DNA from 3 places in the Alcaligenes parafaecalis genome. Region 1 is predicted to be linked to each of the others. Evidence: predicted binding sites of a transcription regulator. Region 1 holds the regulator's gene; each other region holds the start of a gene.
What was found. Region 1 encodes NrdR, which represses ribonucleotide reductase genes. Its sites were predicted from a motif close to CACNANATNTNGTG; they were not measured.
Positions count from the first base shown of each region.

Region 2: a site for NrdR is predicted at 2,048-2,061, ahead of OSH09_RS14810 (ribonucleoside triphosphate reductase). Genes of this name have one in related genera too.
Region 3: a site for NrdR is predicted at 2,001-2,014, ahead of nrdA (class 1a ribonucleoside-diphosphate reductase subunit alpha). Genes of this name have one in related genera too.

Region 1 is NZ_JAPKNA010000002.1:582,314-586,518, reverse strand. Features, by position in the region: tRNA gene OSH09_RS09590 (tRNA-Ser) at 44-134, opposite strand; gene ribD (bifunctional diaminohydroxyphosphoribosylaminopyrimidine deaminase/5-amino-6-(5-phosphoribosylamino)uracil reductase RibD) at 377-1,525, opposite strand; gene nrdR (transcriptional regulator NrdR) at 1,530-1,991, opposite strand; gene glyA (serine hydroxymethyltransferase) at 2,028-3,278, opposite strand; gene OSH09_RS09570 (YbhB/YbcL family Raf kinase inhibitor-like protein) at 3,462-4,097, opposite strand; gene tyrS (tyrosine--tRNA ligase) at 4,117-4,205, opposite strand, start outside.
Region 2 is NZ_JAPKNA010000004.1:408,915-413,119, reverse strand. Features, by position in the region: gene nrdD (anaerobic ribonucleoside-triphosphate reductase) at 1-169, opposite strand, end outside; gene OSH09_RS14810 (ribonucleoside triphosphate reductase) at 261-2,003, opposite strand; gene OSH09_RS14805 (HIT family protein) at 2,455-2,913, opposite strand; gene trpC (indole-3-glycerol phosphate synthase TrpC) at 2,910-3,710, opposite strand; gene trpD (anthranilate phosphoribosyltransferase) at 3,707-4,205, opposite strand, start outside.
Region 3 is NZ_JAPKNA010000003.1:88,426-92,630, forward strand. Features, by position in the region: gene OSH09_RS10985 (fimbria/pilus outer membrane usher protein) at 1-86, shown strand, start outside; gene recQ (DNA helicase RecQ) at 96-1,922, shown strand; gene nrdA (class 1a ribonucleoside-diphosphate reductase subunit alpha) at 2,084-4,205, shown strand, end outside.

The DNA.
Region 1 (4,205 bases):
CCCGCCAAGCTATGCGCTGGGCGGGTTTTTTGTACTGAATTCTTGGCGGACAGAGGGGGATTCGAACCCCCGATACGCTATAAACGTATACACGCTTTCCAGGCGTGCGCCTTCAACCACTCGGCCACCTGTCCTAACTGTTCTTTTTGGCCAAGCAATTTGAAGCTGCTAATGCCAAGTCCATAATAATAGCAGCACTTGTCCTTGTAACGCAAGCGCTCAAATTTTTTCCGTGGCTAATTGTTGGTGGCAACTAAGCAGCAACATCCATTTATATTGAACATGGCCTCTTGGCTTGTGTGCATAGGGGCCATTGCCATGCTTGCGCGGGTCTCTTGCCTTCTTTCCAGGCCAAGCCGAAATACAGAAAAAAATTTTATTCAGAGTCCGGCGGATAAGCCCCGCCTACCGCTCGCAGCAAGGCTTCCCAATGATCGCGTTGGCGCGCCAGGACACGCAAGTCAGCACCCAGCAGGCGCACATCGGTAAACTCGAACGGTTCTACATCGTCCAGCCCGGCCAGCTCGGTAATATCAGCCACGCCTCGCCCCTGCCCCAGAATTTTGGGAGCCAGATACATCAGCAATTGGTCGACTACACCCGCGTCAATCAAGGCGCCGGAAAGACGGGCACCGGCTTCTGCATGGACTTCATTGATCTGTTGATCCGTCATCCAATCCAGAACGGCACGCACATCCACTTGGCCTTCGTGCAAAGGCATGGGAATGACTTGTGCATTGCGATCTGCCAATTCGGCCTCGCGTTCGGGATCTCGACGGTGGCTGAATACCCAGCATGGCGTGCCGTCCAGCATGGCGGCCTTCGGGTCCATGCGCAAATGCGTGTCCAGCACAGCCTTGATCGGTGGCCGCGGTGTAGAAACCGCCCGCACATTCATCAGCGGATTATCGGCGTGCACGGTGCCGATGCCAGTCAGCACCACACAACTGCGGGCGCGCCAATGATGCCCATCATCACGGGCCTGAGGTCCGGTAATCCATTGAGAGCGACCATCTGGCAAAGCACTGCGGCCATCCAGCGAGGCGGCCATTTTCATCCACAACCAGGGACGTCCACGCGTCATGCGGGCAAAGAAACCGGCGTTGATCGCCAATGCCTGCTCTACGCACAAAGGTCCATCTACAGTAATTCCCGCCTGACGCAGACGCGAAACGCCGTTGCCTGCCACCAAGGGATTAGGGTCGTACATGGAAAAGACGACTCGACCGGCTCCCGCCTTGACCAAGGCATCTGCACAAGGAGGCGTGCGCCCGTGGTGGCTGCAAGGCTCAAGGGTGACGTAGAAGGTGGCACCCGCCACATTGACGCCGCGCTCTTTGGCCTGACGCAAGGCCATGACTTCGGCGTGAGGGCCACCCGCCTGCTGCGTCGAGCCCGAGGCCAGTAACTGGCCGTCGCGCACAATCAGGCAGGCGACTCGCGGATTGGGGGCGCTGATATAAAGGGATTTTTCGGCCAGCTCCAGGGCTTGCCGCATCCAGATGACGTCTTCTTGCTCGACCATAGCCTTAGCCGCGGCCGGGATCGTTCATTTCGTCGATCGCCTGCACGAACTCGCGGATATCTTTAAAGCTCTTGTAGACCGAGGCAAAGCGCACATACGCGACCTGATCCAGCTCTTTGAGCTCGGCCATGACCAGCTCGCCGATGGTCTCGGAGGAGACTTCGCGTTCGCCCGTCAGTTGAAGTTTTTCTTCGATGCGCTGCACAGCGGCATCGACCTGAGCCATGGGAATAGAACGTTTGCGTAGCGCAACGCCCATACTCGCCCGCAGTCTTGCGGGGTCAAATTCCATACGAGTGCCATTGCGCTTAGCCACAACGGGCAGGCTCAGTTCAGCACGTTCGTAGGTTGTGAAGCGCCGTTCACAGGCCGAGCATTTACGACGTCGCCGTATGGCGTCGCCTTCTTCGGTGATTCGAGAGTCGATCACCTGGGTATCGGCATGGTGGCAGAACGGACACTTCATTCAAGATCGCGGGCCTTGCGGCCCGCTCCGGCTGGATTACTTGGAGGAGTAAACGGGCAACTTGGCAGTCAGCTCGTGTACACGGCGACGAACGTCCGCCAAAACGGCTTCGTCGTGAGGATTGTCCAGTACATCAGCAATCAGGTGTGCCGTCAATTCCGCTTCCGCTTCTTTAAAGCCGCGAGTGGTCATGGCAGGCGTACCCAAACGCACACCGCTGGTGACGAATGGCTTTTCAGGGTCGTTAGGAATGGCGTTCTTGTTGACCGTGATGTGGGCTTTGCCCAGCGCTTCTTCGGCCACTTTACCGGTGATGCCCTTGGGACGCAGGTCCACCAGCATGACATGGCTTTCGGTACGACCGGACACGATACGCAGACCGCGCTCGACCAGCGTGCGAGCCAGCACGTCAGCGTTTTTCACGACCTGAGCCGCGTAGGTCTTGAATTCAGGAGCCAGGGCTTCTTTGAACGCAACAGCCTTACCAGCGATCACGTGGATCAGTGGGCCGCCTTGGATGCCGGGGAAAATAGCCGAGTTAATGGCTTTTTCGTGTTCGGCCTTCATCATGATGACGCCACCACGAGGACCGCGCAGGGACTTGTGAGTCGTCGACGTTACGAAGTCAGCGTGAGGAACGGGGTTGGGGTAAGCACCACCCGCCACCAGACCAGCGTAGTGAGCAATGTCCACCATGAACAGGGCGCCGTTTTCATGGGCAATACGAGCCATGCGCTCAAAGTCGATGCGCAGGGCGTAAGCCGAAGCACCACCCACGATCAGCTTGGGCTTGTGCTCTTTGGCCAGGCGCTCCAGCTCGTCGTAGTCCAGCTCTTCGTTTTCGTCCAGACCGTAGGACACGAAGTTGTACAGCTTGCCCGATGCGTTCACGGGGGAACCGTGGGTCAAGTGACCGCCTTCAGCCAGGCTCATGCCCAGAACGGTGTCACCGGGTTTGAGTACAGCCATGTACACACCCTGATTGGCTTGCGAACCGGAATTGGGCTGTACGTTGGCAGCTTCAGCGCCAAACAGCTCTTTCAGACGGTCAATAGCCAGTTGCTCGACCACGTCCACGAACTCGCAACCACCGTAGTAGCGCTTGCCTGGGTAACCTTCCGCGTATTTATTGGTCAGTTGTGTGCCCTGGGCCTGCATCACGGCAGGGCTGGTGTAGTTTTCCGAGGCGATCAGCTCGATGTGCTGCTCCTGGCGCACATCTTCGTTTTGAATCGCAGCCCAAAGATCGGGGTCAACTTTGTCAAGAGTCGCAGAACGGTCAAACATGAGGGTTCCTAAGGATAAAGTGGTAGCAAACTAAGAAAGCGGTATTTTAGCGCGGAAGCACGGGAAACCACCGAGACAAACGCCTCTGGTGGCAGAAACCCCAAAAAAAGTGAAAATAAGTAAGGCGGCGGCAGGCGGACTCAAGAGAATATGAAAAAAACTCAAGCAGTCCGCCTTGGGGAATCAGGATTGCTGGATCAAACGGGGATTCAGGGTGTACACGCCGGTCAAGGCGGCACGTCCCAGGATATGACCTTCCATGGCGCGCAATACGTCCTGACCATTGAAGCGACCTTCCAGAGGCAGCTCGGCAATATCCAGGGCGTAAACAGTAAAGACATAACGGTGCGGCAAGGCGTCGTTCCACGGGGGGCACGGGCCGTCGTAGCCGAAGTAGTCACCGTTCATGTCGCGGTCACTGGCAAACCAGTTGGTATAGTCGTTCACGCCCTGACGAGTATCGTCCAGAGCCAATGGACCGGCTTTACCGCGTGGCGTAATGCCCTTGGAATAAGAGCCTTCTGCCAGACTACGCAATTCGGGCGAGACGTTGATCAAGACCCAATGGAAGAAATCCACCCGTGGCAAATCTGCCGGTACCTCGCGTCCGTCCTGATTCACATCATCCGGCTTGCTAGGGACATCGGGGTCGTGGCAAATAACCACGAAGGATTGGGTCTGCTCGGGAACATCGGACCATTCCAGATGCGGATTGGCGTTACCAGCCAAGGCGACTCTTGATTGAGCGTCGTAACGGCAAAATGCCAGACGCTCAGGAATCACGCTCTGATCTTGAAAAGAATCACTACGCAGTTTCATTGCAGACCTCCACAATCAATCAGCCGGTCAAAGTGACGCGCGCAAACTTGCGCTTGCCCACTTGCAGCACATAGCTGCCCGGCTCCAGTTGCAAACCTTTATCGTCCA
Region 2 (4,205 bases), on a different contig from region 1:
CCGTGTTGTTCAAGGAGGCGCTGGCTTCGGTGAAGTAGCGTCGCTCATGAAACTCGCCTTGTTTGCCGATATTGAACGAGGACAAGGGGCGGTGATAGCCCATGACACGGGTCCAGATTTCGCAGGGTTGGCGTTCGGCATCGGTAAGGGTGATGGTGTCGGTATTCATAAAAAACTCCCTTGATAAAAAAGTGACCAGTCCGCATGGGGCAAGAAGCGCTGGGTGACTGGCTGGGTGTGCCAAGAGGCAAGCTTGAGGGTCAGGCTGCCGCCATAGATGCTGCTGCCTTTTTACGTGCCAGCAATTCGCTGTCGCAATGGGGGCAGAACTCATGTTTGCCAGACAAATAGCCGTGTGTGGGGCAGATCGAGAAGGTGGGGGTAACGGTGATGTAGGGTAAGGAAAAGCGGTTCAATGCTCGACGCACCAGATTGCGGCAGGCATCGGTGCTGGACAGTGATTCCGTCATGTACAGATGCAAGACCGTGCCGCCGGTGTACTTGCCTTGCAACTCGTCCTGCCGTTCCAGGGCTTCAAAAGGATCTTCGGTAAAGCCTACCGGCAGTTGCGACGAGTTGGTGTAGTAGGGCATGTGCTCGGTACCGGCCTGCAGAATGTCGGGCCAGCGGGCGCGATCTTCTTTGGCGAAACGGTAGGTGGTGCCCTCGGCAGGCGTGGCTTCCAGGTTGTACAAATGGCCGGTACTTTCCTGAAACTCCACCATGCGGTCCCGAATGTGATCCAGCAAACGCAGCGCAAAGCGGTGGCCCCACGGCGTGCACAGATTCTGCTTGTCCTGGGTAAAGTTGCGGATCATCTCGTTAATGCCGTTAACGCCCAGCGTGGAGAAATGATTGCGCAAGGTGCCAAGGTAACGGCGTGTATAGGGAAACAGCCCTTGGTCCATATGCTGCTGGATGACTTTGCGTTTGATTTCCAGACTGTCGCGGCCCATTTCCAGCAATTCATCCAGACGTGCAAATAGACCGGCCTCGTCGCCTTGATACAAATAGCCCAGGCGCGCGCAGTTCAGGGTGACGACGCCCAGGGAGCCGGTTTGCTCGGCCGAGCCAAATAAACCATTACCGCGTTTGAGCAGTTCACGCAGGTCCAATTGCAAGCGGCAGCACATGGAGCGGATCATATTGGGCTCCAGTTCAGAGTTAATGAAGTTCTGAAAGTAGGGCAGCCCGTATTTGGCCGTCATGGCAAACAGGCGTTCGGCATTGGCGCTATGCCAGTCAAAATCGCGGGTGATGTTGTAGGTGGGAATAGGGAAGGTAAAGGCGCGACCGCGGGCATCGCCTTCGCTCATGATCTCGATGTAAGCACGGTTGATCATGTCCATCTCGATTTGCAGGTCGCCGTAGCAGAACGGCATTTCCTTGCCGCCGATTTGCGGGACTTGCTGGCGTAAATCTTCGGGGCAGACCCAATCAAAGGTCAGATTGGTAAAGGGCGTTTGTGTGCCCCAGCGTGAAGGCACATTCAGGTTGTAGATCAACTCCTGCATGCATTGACGCACTTGCGTGTAGTTCAAGGCGTCTTTACGTACGTAGGGCGCCATATAGGTGTCAAAAGAGCTGAAGGCTTGAGCGCCCGCCCATTCATTTTGCAACGTGCCCAGGAAATTGACGACCTGTCCTACGGCGCTGCTCAGGTGCTGGGGTGGGCCGGATTCGATTTTGCCGGGCACGCCGTTCAGCCCTTCATTCAAGAAGGTGCGCAAGGACCAGCCTGCGCAGTAGCCAGAAAGCATGTCCAGATCATGGATATGCAGATCGGCATGACGGTGCGCCTGGCCGATGGCTTCGGGGTAAACATGGCTGAGCCAGTAGTTGGCAATCATCTTGCCCGAGCTATTGAGAATCAAACCACCCAATGAGTAGCCCTGGTTGGCATTGGCCTGTACGCGCCAGTCCTGGCGGTCCAGATACTCCGCGATGGAACGAATGATGTCGAGCTGAGCAGCCGGACGCTGTGTGCTTTCCTGGGTAGCCATGTTTTTCACCAAAACCTATATATAGTGATTTTTAGGATTCGAGACACTATATATGGTGGTTTTTGATGAGGCTAGACGATTGTCGCCTAGGCTTGATCTAGGTTAATTCCGTGTTCATAGCCATACATTCGATGGTTTGGCTGGGGAGAGGCTTCAGGGCGTTGGCTAGCCGTATTACTCTGATTTGGAGAGTTTGTGGAGGTGAGAAGGTCGTGTGTTCAAGCGCACAGAGGGAGCTTATGGCGATGTTGTGGAAGCAAGCTGCTTGGGTGAGGGCGCATACATAGCGCTAGAACCGACTCTTTTTCAGGCTGGATAGCGTATCAGCTTGCTTCGGTGATAAGCGACGTGCTTATCAGTGAGTGTGCACCGTATTTTTCTTGGGGGCGTAGCAATACGCCGCTGACTTTTCACTGGCCAGCGGGTATTTCTTGTGTAGTGGATAGCGGGTTCAGTGGCTAAACCGTGCTTGCAGCGCCGTACATAGTGCTTGCTGATACTCGCCGAGCTGTTCAAGCAGGCGCTCTTCGTGGGAGGCCCAGCGTTGTTTTTGTTCAGCAGTGCGCTCGGGGGCTGGTGACCAGGCGGAGTCTGGGAAGAAGGGGTCTTCCTTCCAGCGCGGGATGATGTGCCAGTGCAGATGCGGCACCTGGTTCCCGAATTGAGCCAGATTGATCTTGGTGGTGCCCAACTGTTCGCGTTGGGTTTGCTCGACCACGTAGACTGCCGCCATGATGTGCTGCCGCTGTTCTTCAGACAGATCGGTCATTTCAGCCACGTGATCGTGCCAGATAATCCGCGTATAGCCGGGAAATGGGCTGTCTGTAACGGCCAAGACCTGTATGCCTGCGCCTGACCACAGTAACTGCTCGGGCTTCAAGGCGCACAGGGGGCAAGCGTTGGTGCTCATGCAGGCTGGCCGAAGAACAGGTTTTGCAGGGCCACGCCAGGATCAGGTTCGCGCATGAACGCTTCGCCTACCAGGAAAGCCTGGACCTGGTTTTCACGCATCAGGGCGACGTCTTCAATGGTGTGAATACCGCTTTCGGTGACAACCCGTTTTTCGCTGGGGATGAAGGGCAGCAGATCCAGGGTGTTCTGGGTGCTGGTTTCAAAGGTACGCAGATTGCGGTTATTGATGCCCAACAGGCTGGTTTTCATCTGCAAGGCAATATCCAGCTCGGCGCGGTCATGCACCTCGACCAAGACGTCCATGCCCAGCTCGTGGGCCATGTCTTCGTATTCCATCAGTTGGTCCTGCTCCAGTGCGGCGACGATCAGCAAGATGCAGTCGGCACCCATGGCACGGGCATGGATGATTTGATAGGGGTCGATGATGAAATCTTTGCGCAGCACAGGCAGTGCGCAAACGGCACGGGCCTGGCGCAAGTGGTCGTAGGAACCTTGGAAATACTGAATATCCGTCAACACGGACAAGCAGGCTGCACCGTGTGCAGCGTAGCTGGAGGCAATTTCAGTCGGGTTGAAGTCGGCGCGGATCACACCCTTGGAAGGGGAGGCCTTTTTGACTTCCGCGATAATGGCGGGCTTGCCCTGAGCAATCTTGTCTTCAATCGCGCTGGCAAAGCCGCGCAGGTCGTTCCGGTTCTTCGCTTCGCGCAGCAGATCGGACTCGCTGCGCAGTTGGCGGGCGGTAACGACTTCAGCTCTTTTGGTGTCGAGGATCTTGGCCAGAATGTCGTTCATGGGTTTAACTTCCTTGTATAAGCGCGGAATTGTTCGAGTTTTTCGCGTGCGGCACCGTTGGCAATGGCTTCAAACGCCATGCGCAGGCCTTGTTCAATGGAGTCGGCGTGGTTGGCCGCATAGATGGCCAAACCAGCATTGAGGCCAACAATATCACGAGCCGTGCCCTCTTGGTTATTGAGGGCTTCCATAATCATTACCGCGGATTCCTCTTTGCTGGCGACGCGAATACTGCGGTTCGAGGTCATGGCCATCCCAAAGTCTTCAGGGTGAATTTCGTATTCACGTACCTGGCCGTCTTTCAGTTCGCCTACCAGGGTGGCAGCACCCAGAGAGGCTTCATCCATGCCGTCCTTGCCGTGCACGATCAGCACGTGCTTGGCACCCAGGCGTTGCATCACACGAACCTGAATCCCGACCAAGTCAGCGTGGAATACGCCCATCAATTGGTTGGTTGCCCCGGCCGGGTTGGTCAGCGGGCCCAGAATATTGAAA
Region 3 (4,205 bases), on a different contig from region 1:
ACCTTAGGGTGGGTTTGCAAGCTCGCCGTCATCTGGAAAGTCGTCAGTCGAACATCGCGCTGCGTTTTTCTATTCCGATTTTTTAAGCAGGCGGCATGGCCCAGTCAGCACTTGAGGTTCTTCAGGAAGTTTTTGGTTATGACAGTTTTCGTGGTTCTCAGCACGAGATTATCGAGACCCTGATCCAAGGCGGTGACGCCCTGGTCTTGATGCCTACGGGCGGCGGCAAGTCGCTCTGTTACCAGATTCCTGCATTGGTGCGCCCCGGCACCGGCGTCGTTGTCTCTCCCCTGATTGCCCTGATGCAAGATCAGGTAGACGCGCTCAATGAACTGGGCGTTAACGCCGCTTATCTGAATTCCACCCAGGATTGGCAAACGGCCCGCGAGGTCGAGCGTGAATTCCTGACAGGGCAGTTGGATCTGTTGTATGTCGCTCCCGAGCGCTTGCTGACGGACCGCTGCCTGGATTTGTTGGCCCGCGGCCAGATTTCCCTGTTCGCCATTGACGAAGCTCACTGCGTATCGCAATGGGGGCACGACTTCCGCCCGGAATATCTGGGCCTGGATTTGTTGGCAGAGCGTTGGCCGGGTGTGCCACGGGTTGCCCTGACGGCTACCGCCACTCAGTTGACGCGGGTAGAAATTGCGCAGCGCCTGAAGCTGGAAGAAGCCCGTCATTTTGTGGCCAGTTTTGACCGCCCCAATATTTGCTACCGCATTATTGAAAAGAATGAAGTACGCAAACAGTTGCTGAGCTTCATTCAGGAAGAGCATGCCGGGCATGCCGGGATTGTGTATTGCCTGTCCCGCTCTCGGGTAGAAGACACTGCCGAGTTTCTGTGCAAGAACGGAATTCACGCTTTGCCCTACCATGCCGGTCTGGAGGCGCAGCAACGTGCCATCAATCAGGCTCGCTTTCTGCGCGAAGAAGGTGTGGTGATGGTGGCGACCATTGCCTTTGGCATGGGCGTCAATAAACCGGATGTGCGCTTTGTCGCCCATATTGACCTGCCCAAATCCGTAGAAGGGTATTACCAGGAAACGGGGCGTGCTGGCCGCGATGGCGAGGTTGCCACGGCCTGGCTGGCTTATGGTTTGCAGGACGTGGTGCAGTTGTACCGCATGATTAACCAGTCGCAAGGCGATGCGGCGCACCGGCGTCAGCAAGGTCAGGCGCTGGATGCCATGTTGGGCCTGTGCGAAACCATTTCCTGCCGCCGACAGCGCTTGCTGGCCTATTTTGATCAGCAGATTGAGCCCTGCGGTAACTGCGATACCTGCCTGGAAGCCCCGGAGGCCTGGGATGGCACGGTGGCCGCCCAGAAAATGCTGTCCACGATCTATAGGTTGTGGCGCGAGCGTGGCCAACGGTTCGGGGCAGGGCATCTGATCGATATCCTGCTGGGCAAAACCACCGAGCGGGTCAAAGAGCACGAACACGACAAGCTGACGGTCTTTGGTGTGGGCAAGGAATTGTCCGACCAGGCATGGCGTGGTGTGTTGCGCCAATTGCTGGCACATAGTTTGGTGACTGTCGACCCGGAAGGCTATGGCACCTTGTTACTGACCGACGCCAGTCGCGAAGTTCTCAAAGGGGAACGCACCTTGATGTTGCGCCGCGAAACCGTAACACGCGGACCGGCTGCGCATCGTGTCAAAGGTCAGGCACCGGTAGGCCCCGCGCTGGAGCCCGATCAGCAAAGACGCTTCGAGGCTTTGCGTGCCTGGCGGGCTGCTACCGCACGCGAACATGGCGTCCCTGCCTATGTCATTTTCCATGACGCGACTTTGCGCGAAGTGGCCATCCGCTGCCCCAACTCAGAGGCTGATCTGGAGCCGATTACAGGCATTGGGGTACGTAAACGGGAGGCCTATGGCGAGGCTTTGCTGCGCTGCGTTCAAGAGTTCCAAACACAATAAAAATTGTTAACAGCGCAAAGATTGGTTGCATTTTAAAATGCCGAATCCGCTATATGTAGTAGAATGATGCCTATTCCACACTACATATGGTGTGCACCAAATGACGTCGGCGGCTGCGAAAGCCGCTTCTTCCGTCAATCTTTATCGATTCCGAGACTGAAATGCAATCAACCGAACAGTTAATGGTCACTAAACGAGATGGCCGTACAGAACCTATTAACCTCGACAAGATTCACCGAGTGGTTGATTGGGCCGCTGAAGGTCTGAGTAATGTGTCTGTCTCTCAAGTAGAGCTGCGCTCTCACATTCAGTTCTATAACGGTATTCGCACCAGCGACATCCACGAAACTATCATCAAGTCGGCAGCGGATCTGATCTCCGAAGATACGCCCGACTACCAATATCTGGCGGCTCGCCTGGCGATTTTCCATCTGCGCAAAATCGCTTTTGGTCAGTTTGAGCCACCGACCCTGTTTGATCACGTGACGCTTCAAACCAAAGAAGGTCGCTACGATCCCCATCTGCTGCAGGATTACACACGCGCCGAGTTCGATGAGCTGGATGCTCACCTGGATCACTGGCGTGACATGAACTTCTCGTACGGTGCGGTCAAGCAGTTGGAAGGCAAGTACCTGATCCAAAACCGCGTGACCAAGCGCATCTACGAAAGCCCCCAGTTCTTGTACATGCTGGTGGCCATGTGCCTGTTCGCTCGTTACCCTGCTGAAACCCGTCTGAGCTTTATCAAGCGCTTCTATGACGCGGTATCGCAATTCAAGATTTCCCTGCCCACGCCCATCATGGCTGGCGTGCGCACACCTACCCGTCAGTTCAGCTCTTGCGTGCTGATCGAATGTGACGACAGTCTGGACAGCATCAATGCCACGACCAGCGCCATCGTTCGCTACGTGTCCCAGCGAGCCGGTATCGGCATTAACGGTGGTCGTATTCGCGCCGTAGGCAGCGAAATTCGTGGTGGTGAAGCCCAGCACACCGGTTGCCTGCCTTTCTTCAAGATGTTCCAGGCCGCTGTGAAGTCTTGCTCGCAGGGCGGCGTGCGTGGTGGTGCAGCGACCCTGTTCTACCCCATGTGGCACCTGGAAGTGGAAACACTGCTGGTTCTGAAGAACAACCGTGGTGTGGAAGAAAACCGTATCCGTCACCTGGACTACGGCGTTCAGATCAACCGCCTGCTGTACCAACGTCTGATCAAGGGCAGCCATATCACGCTGTTCTCGCCGCATGACGTACCCGGCCTGTACGACGCTTTCTTTGCAGACCAGGACGAGTTCGAGCGTCTGTACGAAAAGTACGAACAAGATCCCGCCATTCGCAAGCGCAGCCTGCCTGCCGTGGAATTGTTCTCCCTGTTGATGCAAGAGCGCGCCAGCACGGGCCGTATCTACATTCAGAACGTGGACCACTGCAATACGCATAGCCCCTTCCAGGCCGACCGCGCTCCTGTGCGTCAGTCCAATCTGTGCATGGAAATTGCGCTGCCCACCAAGCCCCTGAACGATCTGAACGATGCCGAAGGCGAAATCGCCCTGTGCACGCTGTCGGCTTTCAACCTGGGTGCTTTGGAGTCCCTGGACGAGCTGGACAGCCTGTCCGAACTGATTGTGCGTGCTCTGGATGCGCTGCTGGACTACCAGGATTACCCGGTCAAGGCCGCCTTGAACGCCACCAACAAGCGTCGCTCCCTGGGTGTTGGCGTTATTAACTACGCCTACTATCTGGCCAAGAACGGCACCCGTTACTCCGACCCTGCTGCCCTGGGCCTGACCCACCGCACGTTTGAAGCCATCCAGTACTACCTGTTGAAGGCATCGGTGCAGTTGTCGCGTGAGTACGGTCCTTGCGCGGCTTTCGACGAAACCACGTACGCTAAGGGCCTGCTGCCTACCGACACTTACAAGAAAGATGTGGATGGTATCTGCAACGAGCCCCTGCACCTGGATTGGGAAGCCTTGCGTGCTGATATCGTCAAGCACGGCCTGCGCAACTCCACCCTGACCGCCTTGATGCCTTCGGAAACGTCCAGCCAGATCGCCAATGCCACCAACGGTATTGAGCCTCCGCGTGGTCTGGTGTCCGTCAAGCAATCCAAGGACGGTATCTTGCGTCAGGTGGTGCCTGAATTTGAAAAATATAAGGATCAGTACGAATTGCTGTGGCAAATGCCCGGTAACGACGACTACCTGAAGTTGGTTGGCGTGATGCAGAAGTTTGTCGACCAGTCGATCTCTGCGAACACCAACTATGACCCACAGCGGTTCGAGG